Regions from separate parts of the Parendozoicomonas sp. 209JJ7-1 genome, predicted to be linked through region 2. Evidence: predicted binding sites of a transcription regulator. Region 2 holds the regulator's gene; each other region holds the start of a gene.
What was found. The regulator sigma-54, encoded in region 2, starts transcription at its own class of promoters, with help from an activator protein. The targets are predictions, from matches to a motif close to TGGCACNNNNNTTGCTNT.

Region 1 (3,123 bases), on a different contig from region 2:
GAATCACTTTGGCCCGCCTGCTCCAAAACAATGCGGCGGCAATACCAACAACCAGTCCAGCCAATAACAGATAAAAATCAGCATTCGCTTCCAGCACCGGAATATATAAACCACGGTTACTGAAGAATATTCCGGGAACAGGGCTTAAAGCCTGCCGGGTACCGGGCAGGGCATGGGTAAATAATGCGTACCAGAAGAACAACTGCAGGATCAACGGCACATTACGCATGTACTCAACATAAATACGGGTTAAATTTTTTACCAGCCAGTTGGGAGATAACCGGGCAACACCGATTATTACGCCAATCACTGTCGCCAGAACAATAGCTACAAGACTGACTCTCAGGGTATTCACAAGGCCAACAATAAATGCGCGGCCAAAACTGTCTTTGGAGGAGTAAGCGATAATCGTATCGCCAATATCAAACCCGGCCTGCTGAGCAAGGAAGCCCAGCCCTATGGGAATATTCCGGGCATTCAGGTTGGTAACCAGATTTGAAACAAGATAATAAGCGGTACTGGCAATAACCAGAAAAGCTACAGCCTGAATAATCAGTGAGCGGATTTTAGGATCATTCCAGAAATGTGTGCGGGGAGGGCTTAGCGCCCTTTGGCCGGTGATGCCGGCTGAATTGCTATTGTCGTACATTAAACAACCTGCCCGGGAGACTACAACCCGAAAAGCCAGCCACATTCACTCAAAATCAAATGCAGCCAGTCTTTCGGTCTCTTTCATTAAAACGTCACGTAACTGCGTGAGTTATTAACGAATTTTTTTAGCGAACGGGCGGTGCGTACAGAATGCCGCCCAGGCTCCACAGGCTGTTCATGCCACGCTCGATTTTCAGCGGAGTTTCAGGGCCGACATTACGCTCGAAAATCTCGCCGTAATTACCCACAGCACTGATGGCACGGTAAGCCCAGCCGTTATCCAGACCAATCTTCTCGCCCAGGTTTCCGTTGGCACCCAGCAGACGCTGAACGGCAGGATCTTTGCTCATCTTCATCTTCTCAACATTGGCAGAAGTAATCCCCATCTCTTCAGCGTTGATAAGTGCGTAAGCGATCCAGCGAACCAGGGAGAACCACTGGGGGTCATTGGCGCGAACGGCCAGAGACAGAGGCTCTTTGGAGATAATTTCCGGCAGGATGACATAATCATCAGGGTTGCCCGGCGCGTTGGTACGAATACCGGCCATCGCAATACGATCTGCTGTCAGAACATCGCAGCGACCGCTGAAGAAAGCCGCACGCTCTTCGGAGCGGTCTTCAAAAACAACCGGCTTGTAGCTCATGTTGTGCTTGTTGAAGTAATCAGCCAGGTTCAACTCAGAAGTGTTGCCGGTACGGGTACAAACAGAAGCACCGTTCAGCTCAGTAGCGGATTTCACCCCCAGATCCTTGCGTACCATAAAGCCCTGGCCATCGTAGATGGTAGTAGCGGCAAAGCTCAGGCCCATGCCTGCATCGCGGCTCATAGTCCAGGTGGTGGTACGGCTGAGAACGTCAACCTCACCGCTCTGCAGAGCAGTCAGGCGCTGCTTGGAGGTCAGGGGAATGTACTCAACCTTGTCCGGGTCATTGAAAACTGCCGCCGAAATTGCACGGCAGAAATCCACATCAAAGCCGGCCATTTTGCCTTTAGAATCCGGAGCGGAAAAGCCAGGGGTCTTACCATTGGAACCACACAGCAGCTTGCCACGTTTTTGAACTGTCTCCAGAGTTGAAGCGCTGACAGAACCCGCCAGCACTGTCAGGCCAAGGATACTGGCAGTAAGAAGCTTCCATGATTTCATCACTATATTACTCTCGCATTTTTCCTGGTGTTCTATCTATCTTTCTGACTGCGCACAGTTAAAAAGTACGTAAGTACAAAATAATGTATGCATTCGGTATGCATAGCACTGTCTGACTGCGGGATCACCAAAGTCGGAACTGACATTGCAAATCAGGTGCCTGTTTGTATATGGCACCCATCTACAGCGAACGGGATGAAATGGTATTGCATTTATGTTGCAACTTTATAACAGCCTGAAGGCTGAGGAGAGAAGAAGAGAGAGGACTGGAGGGTAAAGGGTCAGGCGGCAGAATTCTCTGCCACCTGTTAAACAAAGAACAATCAGATCAAGTGACCATTACGGGCCAGATACCAGCGGGCCTGTTGTTCCTGAAGGGCTTTTTTCAGTTCGCAGTAGCGAGTGTGGGCTTCTGAAGCTTCCCACTGTTTTCTCAGGTCTTCGGCCTTGGCTTCCAGCTTTTGCTGGCGCAGATCTGCCCACTCTTTCAGGGTGTGCAGCATGGCTTCATATTGCTCTTCCAGCTGGGCCAGCGTTTTTTCACAGCCCATTCTTCCTTCAGCTCTCTTGTATTCCATGGTTAGAAGAGCTTTCTGGATTCTGTATTCATTCACCTTTTTCAGACCGGAAGCCAGCTTAAGTTTGGAAGCAGTCCAGATAATCCATTTAGTCGGGTCATACTGCCACCAGCGAATACCGTTGCGGTAATCTGTTTGGAAAATATGGTGGTAGTTATGGTAACCCTCACCCCAGGTAAACAGTGACAGAACGTCATTATCCCGGGCAGTATTTCTGTCGGTATAAGGACGACGCCCCCAGATATGGGCCAGGGAGTTAATAAAGAAAGTGCTGTGATGGGAAATAACCAGGCGCAGAACACCTACCAGCAACAGACTGGCCAGCACATCTCCGTGCCACAGTCCCAGCAACAGAGGCACACCAAAGTTCATCGCCAGCACAATAGGCACATAATACGTGTGCTGCCACATCACGATGGCGTCTTTCTGCAGATCCTTGATACCGGAGAAATCCCCTGACTTTTTATCATAAGAGCGCAGCATCCAGCCAATATGAGAGAACCAGAAACCCCGGCTGGCGGAGTAAGGGTCTTTATCATAGTCGTCCACATGGGCATGGTGACGGCGGTGACCGGAAGCCCAGTGCAGTACGCTGTTCTGAACTGCCATGGCACCCCAGAGAGCAAACCACAATCTGAGACTCCAGTGAGCTTTGTAAGCCCTGTGTGACCAGAGACGATGGTACCCGGCTGTAATCGCTGTGCCATTAAACATAAAGACCACGGCAAACATGGCCCACTCAAAGGCAT
Region 2 (3,123 bases):
TGGCCTTCTTGGACCCAATGGCGCAGGCAAAACCACTTGTTTTTACATGATTGTGGGGCTGGTCCAGACCGAGTCAGGCGGCATACTGATCGATAATCAGGATATCACCGCCCTGCCCATGCATGGTCGGGCCCGGGCAGGTATTGGTTACCTGCCCCAGGAAGCCTCTATCTTTCGGAAGCTTACCGTCGCCGAAAATATTCTGGCCATTCTTGAAACCCGGAAAGGACTGAGCAGAAAAAAGCGCCAGGAGAAACTTGAGCAGCTGCTGAATGAGTTTAACATCCAGCATATTCGCGACAGCCTCGGCATGAGCCTGTCCGGCGGTGAGCGCCGCCGGGTTGAAATCGCCCGGGCGCTGGCGACTGAACCGTCCTTTATTCTCCTTGACGAACCTTTTGCCGGGGTAGACCCAATCTCGGTCACAGATATCAAGGAAATTGTCACTCATCTGAAGAATCGCGGCATCGGTGTACTGATTACTGATCATAATGTGCGGGAAACTCTGGACATTTGCGAACATGCCTATATTGTCAGCGAAGGTCATATCATCGCTTCCGGTGACAGCGATACGGTTATGGCCAACCAGAAAGTGCGAGATGTTTACCTGGGCGAACACTTCAGGATCTGAATAACCGGGCCGTACTGATGCAGCGGGTGACATACAGCTTTCAAATTCCCATCCGCTGCGAGTAAGATAGCGTTAACGCGGGATCAGGCTTAACCCTGATCGCTGACCGCAAAGCAGGGAGGTAAGAAGAATTGCTTGGACAGAGTTGTAGAAGCTGGATAACTATCCTATGAAGCCATCTCTGGAACTGAAAATTGGTCAGCAGCTGACCATGACACCCCAGCTGCAACAGGCCATACGCTTGCTTCAGTTGTCGACTCTGGATCTCCAGCAGGAAATTCAGCAGGCCCTGGAAAGCAACCCCATGCTGGAACAGGATGAACAGCAATCCAGCGAAGACGACGCCTCCAAAGACGCTATTACGGACGCCGGCCTGACCGATTTCAACGAAACAGCCAGAGCCGAAAAGCCCGACGAATCCAAAGAGACCCAGGAAGACTGGGCAGACTCCATCCCTTCCGACCTGCCCGTCGACAGCGGCTGGGATGATGTTTACCAACCCCCTTCATCAACGTCCTCTGCCAGCGAATATTCCGGTGATGATGTCGCCGCCCGTACCAGCACCAGTGAAACTCTGCAGAACCATCTTGAATGGCAGATGAACCTGACCCCAATGTCAGACACCGACCGTATAATCAGCATGTCTATCATTGACGGCATTAACGACAATGGTTATCTGACAACATCCCTTGAAGACATCCTCAGCGGCCTTGACCCGGAACTGGAGGTCGAAATGGATGAAGTAGAAATGGTGCTTCACAAAATCCAGCAGTTTGACCCTGTGGGCGTCGCCTGTCGTGATCTTCGTGAATGCCTGATCCTGCAGCTCTGCCAGCTGCCGGAAGCAACAGATGACGTGGTTAACGCCCACCGGATTCTTGATCGTTATATTGATTTGCTGGGCACCCGGGATTACACCACCCTGATGCGCCGCACACGCTTGAAAGAAAACCAGCTACGGGACGCACTTCAAGTCATTCAAAGTCTAACCCCCCATCCCGGCGCGGAACTGCAATCTTCTGAAGCAGAGTATGTAATTCCAGATGTGCTGGTTCGAAAGCACAAGGGGCACTGGATGGTGGAACTGAACTCTGATGCATCACCGCGACTGCGTATTAATGACAGTTATGCTTCCTTGATTCGCAAAGCCGACTCCAGCTCAGACAACACTTATCTAAAAAATCATCTGCAGGAAGCCCGCTGGTTTATTAAAAGCCTGCAGAGCCGTAATGATACTCTATTGAAAGTGGCAACTCGTATTGTGGAATATCAGCGGGGCTTCCTTGATTATGGGGAAGAGGCCATGAAGCCCCTGGTTCTCCATGATATTGCTGAAGCTGTAGAAATGCATGAGTCGACCATTTCGCGAGTAACCACCCAGAAATTCATGCACACTCCACGGGGTATCTTTGAGTTGAAGTATTTCTTCTCAAGCCACGTCAGCACCACATCCGGAGGAGAGTGCTCGTCTACGGCGATTCGGGCCATAATCAAAAAGCTGGTAGCCCAGGAAACTCCCAAAAAGCCCCTGAGCGACAGCAAGATTGCTGATATTCTGGGGGAACAGGGCATCAAGGTGGCCCGGCGGACAATCGCCAAGTACCGGGAAGCCATGAATATCCCGCCCTCCAACGAGCGCAAACGGCTGGTATAAGTGTGTGATTTGAGCTGTCCCAGCTCAAGGAAAGCCCGGATTTCTGCACCTTACAGGCAAAAGTCGAGACGGAGCAGAGGTCTGGTGATAAAATGAAAATGTCGGCCCGGTATGGAATTGCCGGGGCTGCTCAACCTGACACCAGGAGAGTAACGCATGCAAGTAAAGATCAGTGGTCATCAGTTCGACGTTACCGAAGCTCTGCACGACTATGTATCCAAAAAGCTGTCCAAATTAGCCAGTCACTTTGACGGAATCACCAGTGTTCAGGTCACTCTGAGCGTGGAAAAACAACGACAACTCGCAGAAGCAACACTTCACGTACGTAACGCGGATATGGCTGCCTCCTCTGAGCACGATGATATGTACGCAGCCATAGACCTGCTGACGGACAAACTTGATCGACAGCTATTGAAGCACAAGGAAAAAAACATAGATCGCCTGCAGGGGGCGTCTCACTGATCCCTGTTCCCTAATCTAATGAGCCTACGTAATCTTCTTTACCCCGGGCATGCCCTTTGCGGCGTGCAGGGGGCCAGCAAAAAGCGCACCCTGGAGTTTATCGCCAACCTGATCAGTGAAAGGCAGCCTGGCCTTGACGCCAAGGAGCTGTTTCACCAGCTGATCACCCGGGAAAAACTCGGGAGCACAGGTCTTGGTAATGGATTCGCACTGCCACACTGTCGTGTAGCGAATTGCGAAAAGCCCCAGGCTGTATTTATCCGGCTGGCTGAACCTATCGACTTCGATGCCGTTGATCGCAGACCCGTTGACCTGATTTTTGCCCTGGTTGTTCCTGAGAACGAAACGGAACAGCATCTGCAGTTCCTGCGCCAGA
Region 3 (3,123 bases), on a different contig from region 2:
TGAAGCAAACCTTATTGCTCTCAGATCTGGGCTGGTACCCGACAACAGGCTATGGTCGGTATGACAAGGCAACCATGAATGCCCGAACCTTCCTCGGTAATTACTTTATAGGCCAGTTGTCACAGGAGTAACTGTGATGAAAGAGTTATTTCAACATTAAGCGTTTTCCCAGCCGGTGCAGGTTACCGACATCAACACCCAGCTGTTTCGCTGTTTTTGCCCAGTTATTATTGTTTCTCTTTAAAAAGCTGAGGATGATTTTTTTCTGAAAATCATCTGTTGCTTCCCGCAGGCTGGTAATATTTGCAGGAATAAAATTACCGTCGCGTTGTTTTCTAACAGAAGGAATAGCTGTTCGTTCATTCTGCAGGGAAAGGTGCTCCGGCAGAATCATTACGTACTCATCAACGGCTTCTACCCGGGCAAGAATCGCCGCTCTGTGAATGCAATGTTCAAGCTCCCGCACATTGCCCGGCCAGTTATATTCCAGCAGTCGTTTATGGCAGGAGGCGCTCAGACTCAGGTGCTGAAGCCCGAGTTGGGCGCGACATTTCTCAATAAAAAAACCTGTCAGCAGCAGTGCGTCTTCTCCCCTGTCCCGAAGGGGAGGTACATGTACCGGGAAAGCACTGAGACGATGGAAAAGATCGGCCCTAAATCGCCCCTCCTCAACCTCTGTTTCCAGATTCCTGTTGGTAGCGGCAATAATGCGGGTGTTGACCTTTAAACTTCTGTCGTCGCCTATGCGTTGCAGGTCGCCGTACTGCAGCACTCTCAGCAGTTTGGATTGCAGGGCTAAAGTTAGTTCACCCACTTCATCGAGGAACAGGGTGCCGCCGTCCGCAAGTTCAAACTTACCTTTGCGATGACTGATGGCACCGGTAAACGCTCCTTTGACATGGCCAAACAGTTCGCTCTCGGCAACTGTTTCCGGCAGGGCAGCGCAGTTGAGGTAAACCATAGAGTGCTCGGCTCGGACGGATTTTGAATGAATCTCGTTGGCAACCAGCTCCTTGCCTGTGCCTGTTTCCCCGAGAATCAGTGCGGTCATATCGGTACTGGCCACAACATCAACCTCCTTTCGCAGGGTCTGCATGGCAAGGGACTGGCCAATCATTTCAATTTTGACGCTGCCCTTTTGAGGCTCCTGCTGAATACCTCCGGGTATGGCAAAGCGCGCTGTCTGGTTCTCCAGCTGCTCCATTAACAGAGCATTGTTCAGGGACGCCGAAGCTATGGCGCTGACTGTTCTCAACTCATCATCGCTGAAACCGTCAAACTGATCCGGAGAAAAGCCATCAATAGTCAGGGCTCCGATTAAGCGTTCATTGGCGACCAGAGGCAGGCCAACACAGGCATGAACCTTCAGCTCTCCTTTGAGGGATGGAATCAATCCGTCGTAAGGGTCGGGTAAATCGCTATCTGCGGGAAAGCGAACTATATCACCGGCTCGGGCAATGGCTTCCAGTCTGGGGTGTTTTTCAAGGGCAAAGTGTCGTCCAAGGACATCCGCCGCCAGGCCGTCGGTGGAGAGGGGAACAAACTTCTGTTCCTGAAATACAAGCAGCGCTGAGGCTTCACAGTGAAACAGATCTCTGACAATAGCCAGCATACGACTGAAACGGTCTTGTGAAGAAATGCCGGTGGTCATTTCCAGGGCGAGTTTGGTGAGGTCTATGGAGTGGTCTTTGTTCATACAGCGAACGTCGTTTGAATGATTGTTAAAAGCATTGTTAAAAACATTGTTAAAAGGACAGTGACTGTCATTATGACATTTTTATGAGGGTGTCATAATGACATTATTAACGTATAAAACCCTCTAAACTGAAGGGGTTAAGAGTTGGCATGGCACATGCTTTATAGAAAGTAAATTAAACTTTCAGGCTGGAGACATAGTCATGTCCATTCATATCAAAAGCAACATCCACTGGGTTGGTCAACGTGACTGGGAAATCCGTGACTTCCACGGTACTGAGTTCAAAACTACCAAGGGTACCAGCTACAACAGCTATCTGATCCGTGAAGAGAAGACTGTTCTTATTGATACTGTAGACAGCAAGTTCAGCCGTGAATTTATCCTGAACCTGGAGCAGGAAACTGACCTGAGCGAGATCGACTACATCGTCATTAACCACGCTGAGGAAGATCACGCGGGCGCTTTGTCTGAACTGATGTCCAGAATTCCCGGCACGCCTATCTACTGCACTGAGAACGCGATTGATTCCATTGTAGGTCATCACCATCATCCGGAATGGAACTTCAACACCGTAAAAACCGGTGACAGCCTGGATCTGGGCAATGGTAAACAGTTGGTATTTGTAGAAGCGCCCATGCTGCACTGGCCCGATAGCATGATGACTTATATGACTGGCGATTCGGTTCTGTTCAGCAACGACGCTTTTGGTCAGCACTACTGCGACGAACGCCTGTTCAATGATGAGATTGACCAGAACGAGTTGATGGAGCAGTGCCTTCGTTATTACTCTAATATTCTGACACCCTTCAGCGCTCTGGTGGTTGCCAAGATCAAAGAAGTACAGAGTTTTAACCTGCCGGTGGATATGGTCGCTACTTCCCACGGTTGTGTCTGGCGTGACAATCCCATCCAGATTATCGAAAAGTACATGGAGTGGGCCGGGGCTAATCATTCTGGCGGGGCCTTCCAGGAAGGTCGTATCACTATTTTCTACGACTCCATGTCCAACAATACCCGGATGATGGCGGACGCTATTGCCCAGGGTATTCACGAAGTGGATTCCCAGGTAGCGGTAAAGGTGTTTAATGTGTCCCGCCATGATAAGAATGAGATTCTGGCGAACGTTTTCTGCTCCAAGGCTGTGCTGGTGGGCTCTTCCACCATGAATAATGTAATGATGCCGAAGATCGCAGGCATGCTTGAAGAGATCACCGGCCTGCGTTTTCAGGGGAAAAAAGCAGGGGCATTTGGCAGTTATGGTTGGCATGGCGCAGCTGTGGACAGAATTCATAACCGTTTGCAGGAAGCCGGGTTCGATGTGGCCGATAACCTGAAAATCAAATGGAAACCGGATGCTGACGCTCTTGCACAGTGCCGTGCCCACGGACGTAAACTTGCGCTGCAATGGCAGGTACAGCAGAAGACAC
Region 4 (3,123 bases), on a different contig from region 2:
AAACGGCCCCGCAAACGCAACGCGGCCTGACTGTGGATCTGACTGACCCGGGATTCACTGACACCCAGCAGTTTGCCAATTTCTTTCAGGTTCAGTTCTTTTTCGTAGTACAGAGTTAATACCAACTGTTCCCTTTCCGGCAGGGATTTAATGGCCTCCAGAAGAGCAGTACGGAACTTCTCATCCTGCAAATCACCATCCGGAGTGCAACCATCACCCGACCGCTGCAGACGAGACTCTTCACTGTCGAACATATCCTCAAAGCTGAACAGACGGCAGCCCTTCAGGTCTTTCACCATATTAAAGTACTCATCCAGGGAAACCTGCAGTTCTGCGGCAACTTCCGCGTCCCGGGCATCCCGGCCAAGACGAGCTTCCACCACCTGAATGGCTTCGCTTACCCGGCGGGAATTGCGGTAAACAGAACGCGGCCCCCAGTCACCACGGCGAATTTCATCCAACATGGCACCACGAATACGAATACCGGCAAAGGTTTCAAAGCTGGCCCCCTTGGCGGCATCATATTTGCCAGCCGCCTCCAGCAGTCCCACCATGCCGGCCTGGACCAGGTCATCAACCTGAACGCTAGATGGCATTCTCGCGGACAGATGACGTGCAATACGTTTGACCAGAGACGCATGTTTGTTAACGATCTCAACCTGGAACAGATGTTTACGATGACGGTCATCACTGTCACTGGTGTTATGGACAAGAGCTTCCATGCTTACATGCCTCCGGCGTTAACGGTTTGCTCCAGAAAGAACTGCATACCTCCGAGGACTGGAGTGCTGATTTTGCGACGATCAAGGGTTTCCGCCAGCAGCTGCAATGAGCGTGCGGCGCGGGAATCGGGACGACTCTGGAAAATGGTTTGAAAACTGGCGCTGGATTTTCCGACATCCTGATCAAACGGTACCTGCCCGCAATGGCGGAGTACCAAATCAAGATCAAAACCCAACCTCTGCTGCAGGGTCTCCACCAGCGCATGACCTTCACGCTGGCGGCGGGTCATATTGGTCAGAATGCCAAACTGCTGGATGCCGCAATGGCGACGCAGAGCCCTGATATAATCAGCGGCGTCCGCCTGAGCCAGAGGATCAGGAGTCACCACAACCAGCACTTCTCCAGCGGCCTGCATCAACTGCAGGTCTGTTGGCGAAAGTCCGCCAGCTGTATCCACCAGCAGGTAGTCCATCTCTCCGACCAGCTGATCAACGGCATTGATCAAACCAGATATACGACCAACGCCCAATTCCGCCATATCGGGGTTTCCCCGGCTGCCGGGAATCACCTGGACTCCATTCGGGCCTTCTATTAATGTCTCGGAAACATCACACTCACCGGCCAGTACTTCTGTAATGGTTTTGTTCGGTTGAATGCCGGTCATAAGTTCCATATTGGCCAGACCGAAATCAGCGTCCAGGATCATGGCCCGGCGCCCGATGTTCGACAGGGCTTCAGCGAGATTCAGGCTAAGGAAACTTTTTCCAACCCCACCTTTACCACTGGCAAGGGCAATAACTCTTACAGGATTTACGTCCATAGTCCTTTACGGTCCGTTCAGTTGCTGTTGAAATGCATACCATCCATGGTGTGCCCCAATACTACTGCAACTAATGCAGTGACCGTGCCAGAAACGCAAAGCAAATCCGCATTTTTTCTAACTCATTGTTTATAAAGATTTTTATGAAAACAAAACAGCACTCAAAGCCATCACCTTATGGTTATGGCTCCAGAATAAGCGTTTATATTTTGGCGTGTCAGAGAGGTGCCGCCAGAATCTTGCCGTAATAACTCCCCTCTATGAACAGAAAAAGCTTCCGCAATTTGCGGATAGAAGTCTTATCAGAAAAAAACGACAATTTTCCGCCAATCACAAATCCTATTTTATGGTTTTATAGATAAACAATTTGAAATGAAATTAACGCCTTTTACGTACTCCACTGCTATTGCTTTGAGTAAAACTCAGGGAAAACATTTCCCGCTCAGTTGTTAAATTTTTCCCATTCCTATCCAGGCTCACAACTGGGGACTGAGTTTTTCGGCTTACAGACTGAACAACCTTTGGCTTATTGGCAATAACACCCCAGGCATCATTATCAAACCAATCTTTTTGTGATGAACGGCAGCTGACCAGATTAATCAGCTGTCCGTTCACATAACCAAGCGCCGTTTCTGACAGCTCTTTTTTATAATCCCGGCGTCCACGCCATGCGGAATATACCCCACCTAACGCAGCTCCTCCAGCCAGCTGATACAATAGCGGTAAGGCACCACTCGAAGGCAGTACAGCGGATATAACCATACCCTCCAGCGAGCCCACAAGAGAACGCTCAATCACAGCATTTTTCTGGGGTCGCCGGACAAGTTTCAAATGATCTTTTTCATCAGAAACTTCTGTTGGAGGAAAAGAATTATGGAACTTTCCAATAGCATCCCATGCCCATCCAGCAATAATGCCTGCACGCTCACCTTTACCAGCCTTTAACTTTGGCGAAAAAATATTAATCATCTGGCATATCACACCATCCTCCCAACGGAAGAACACCGCCTGAATCACAGCAACAGGCACAACACCTTTCGTGTCAGCAGGATTCTTTACCTCTGAAGATGAACCTGGCACCACTTCACCTTCTGTTTCATCTTCAGATTTGGCTGACTTGTCATAAACGCTGAAAAACATTTGTACGTTTTTCTCATCAACAGTGTAATGGCCTTCATAGCTAGTGAAATAACTATCACTATGAAATATCAGTGTTTCAGGAAACTCATACAGAGCTTTTTTTAAAAAGTCCCCTTCCTCCCCATAAGCCCGTGATAAACCAGATGCTGCCGTCTCCCAGCTTTTTATAACCCCGGAGCCAAACAACATCTGCTCCAGTCCTTCATCATCACTGATATGCCCCTCAGTGCTAAAGGAATTCTGTAAGAATAATTTTTTCAGTGACCGCAGGAAGCCAGTTGTCCAGGCAGGATTATCAGCCGAAATAGAATTAACCACTTTGGATACATCCACATCAGGATGATCATAATCCTTTATCAGATATGATCCGCCCCATTGCTCTTCGGTATGCTTTAAATTAATACCCGTCCACAAAGAATCCAGATAAATGCTGATATTCT

Region 1: ACY2RQ_RS02515 (amino acid ABC transporter substrate-binding protein) is a predicted target of sigma-54. The motif match lies at 1,941-1,958, and genes of this name have one in related genera.
Region 3: norV (anaerobic nitric oxide reductase flavorubredoxin) is a predicted target of sigma-54. The motif match lies at 1,842-1,859, and genes of this name have one in related genera.
Region 4: ACY2RQ_RS10515 (P-loop NTPase) is a predicted target of sigma-54. The motif match lies at 1,616-1,633, and genes of this name have one in related genera.

Annotation. Positions count from the first base shown of each region.
Region 1 is NZ_JBYVJU010000002.1:115,424-118,546, reverse strand. It holds gene ACY2RQ_RS02520 (amino acid ABC transporter permease) at 1-649, opposite strand, end outside; gene ACY2RQ_RS02515 (amino acid ABC transporter substrate-binding protein) at 777-1,796, opposite strand; gene ACY2RQ_RS02510 (acyl-CoA desaturase) at 2,120-3,123, opposite strand, start outside.
Region 2 is NZ_JBYVJU010000003.1:154,064-157,186, reverse strand. It holds gene lptB (LPS export ABC transporter ATP-binding protein) at 1-631, shown strand, start outside; gene ACY2RQ_RS04215 (RNA polymerase factor sigma-54) at 801-2,285, shown strand; gene hpf (ribosome hibernation-promoting factor, HPF/YfiA family) at 2,442-2,747, shown strand; gene ptsN (PTS IIA-like nitrogen regulatory protein PtsN) at 2,766-3,123, shown strand, end outside.
Region 3 is NZ_JBYVJU010000006.1:51,313-54,435, forward strand. It holds gene ACY2RQ_RS07550 (hypothetical protein) at 1-131, shown strand, start outside; gene norR (nitric oxide reductase transcriptional regulator NorR) at 146-1,696, opposite strand; gene norV (anaerobic nitric oxide reductase flavorubredoxin) at 1,899-3,123, shown strand, end outside.
Region 4 is NZ_JBYVJU010000009.1:40,595-43,717, reverse strand. It holds gene ACY2RQ_RS10520 (RNA polymerase sigma factor FliA) at 1-722, opposite strand, end outside; gene ACY2RQ_RS10515 (P-loop NTPase) at 725-1,543, opposite strand; gene ACY2RQ_RS10510 (hypothetical protein) at 1,922-3,123, opposite strand, start outside.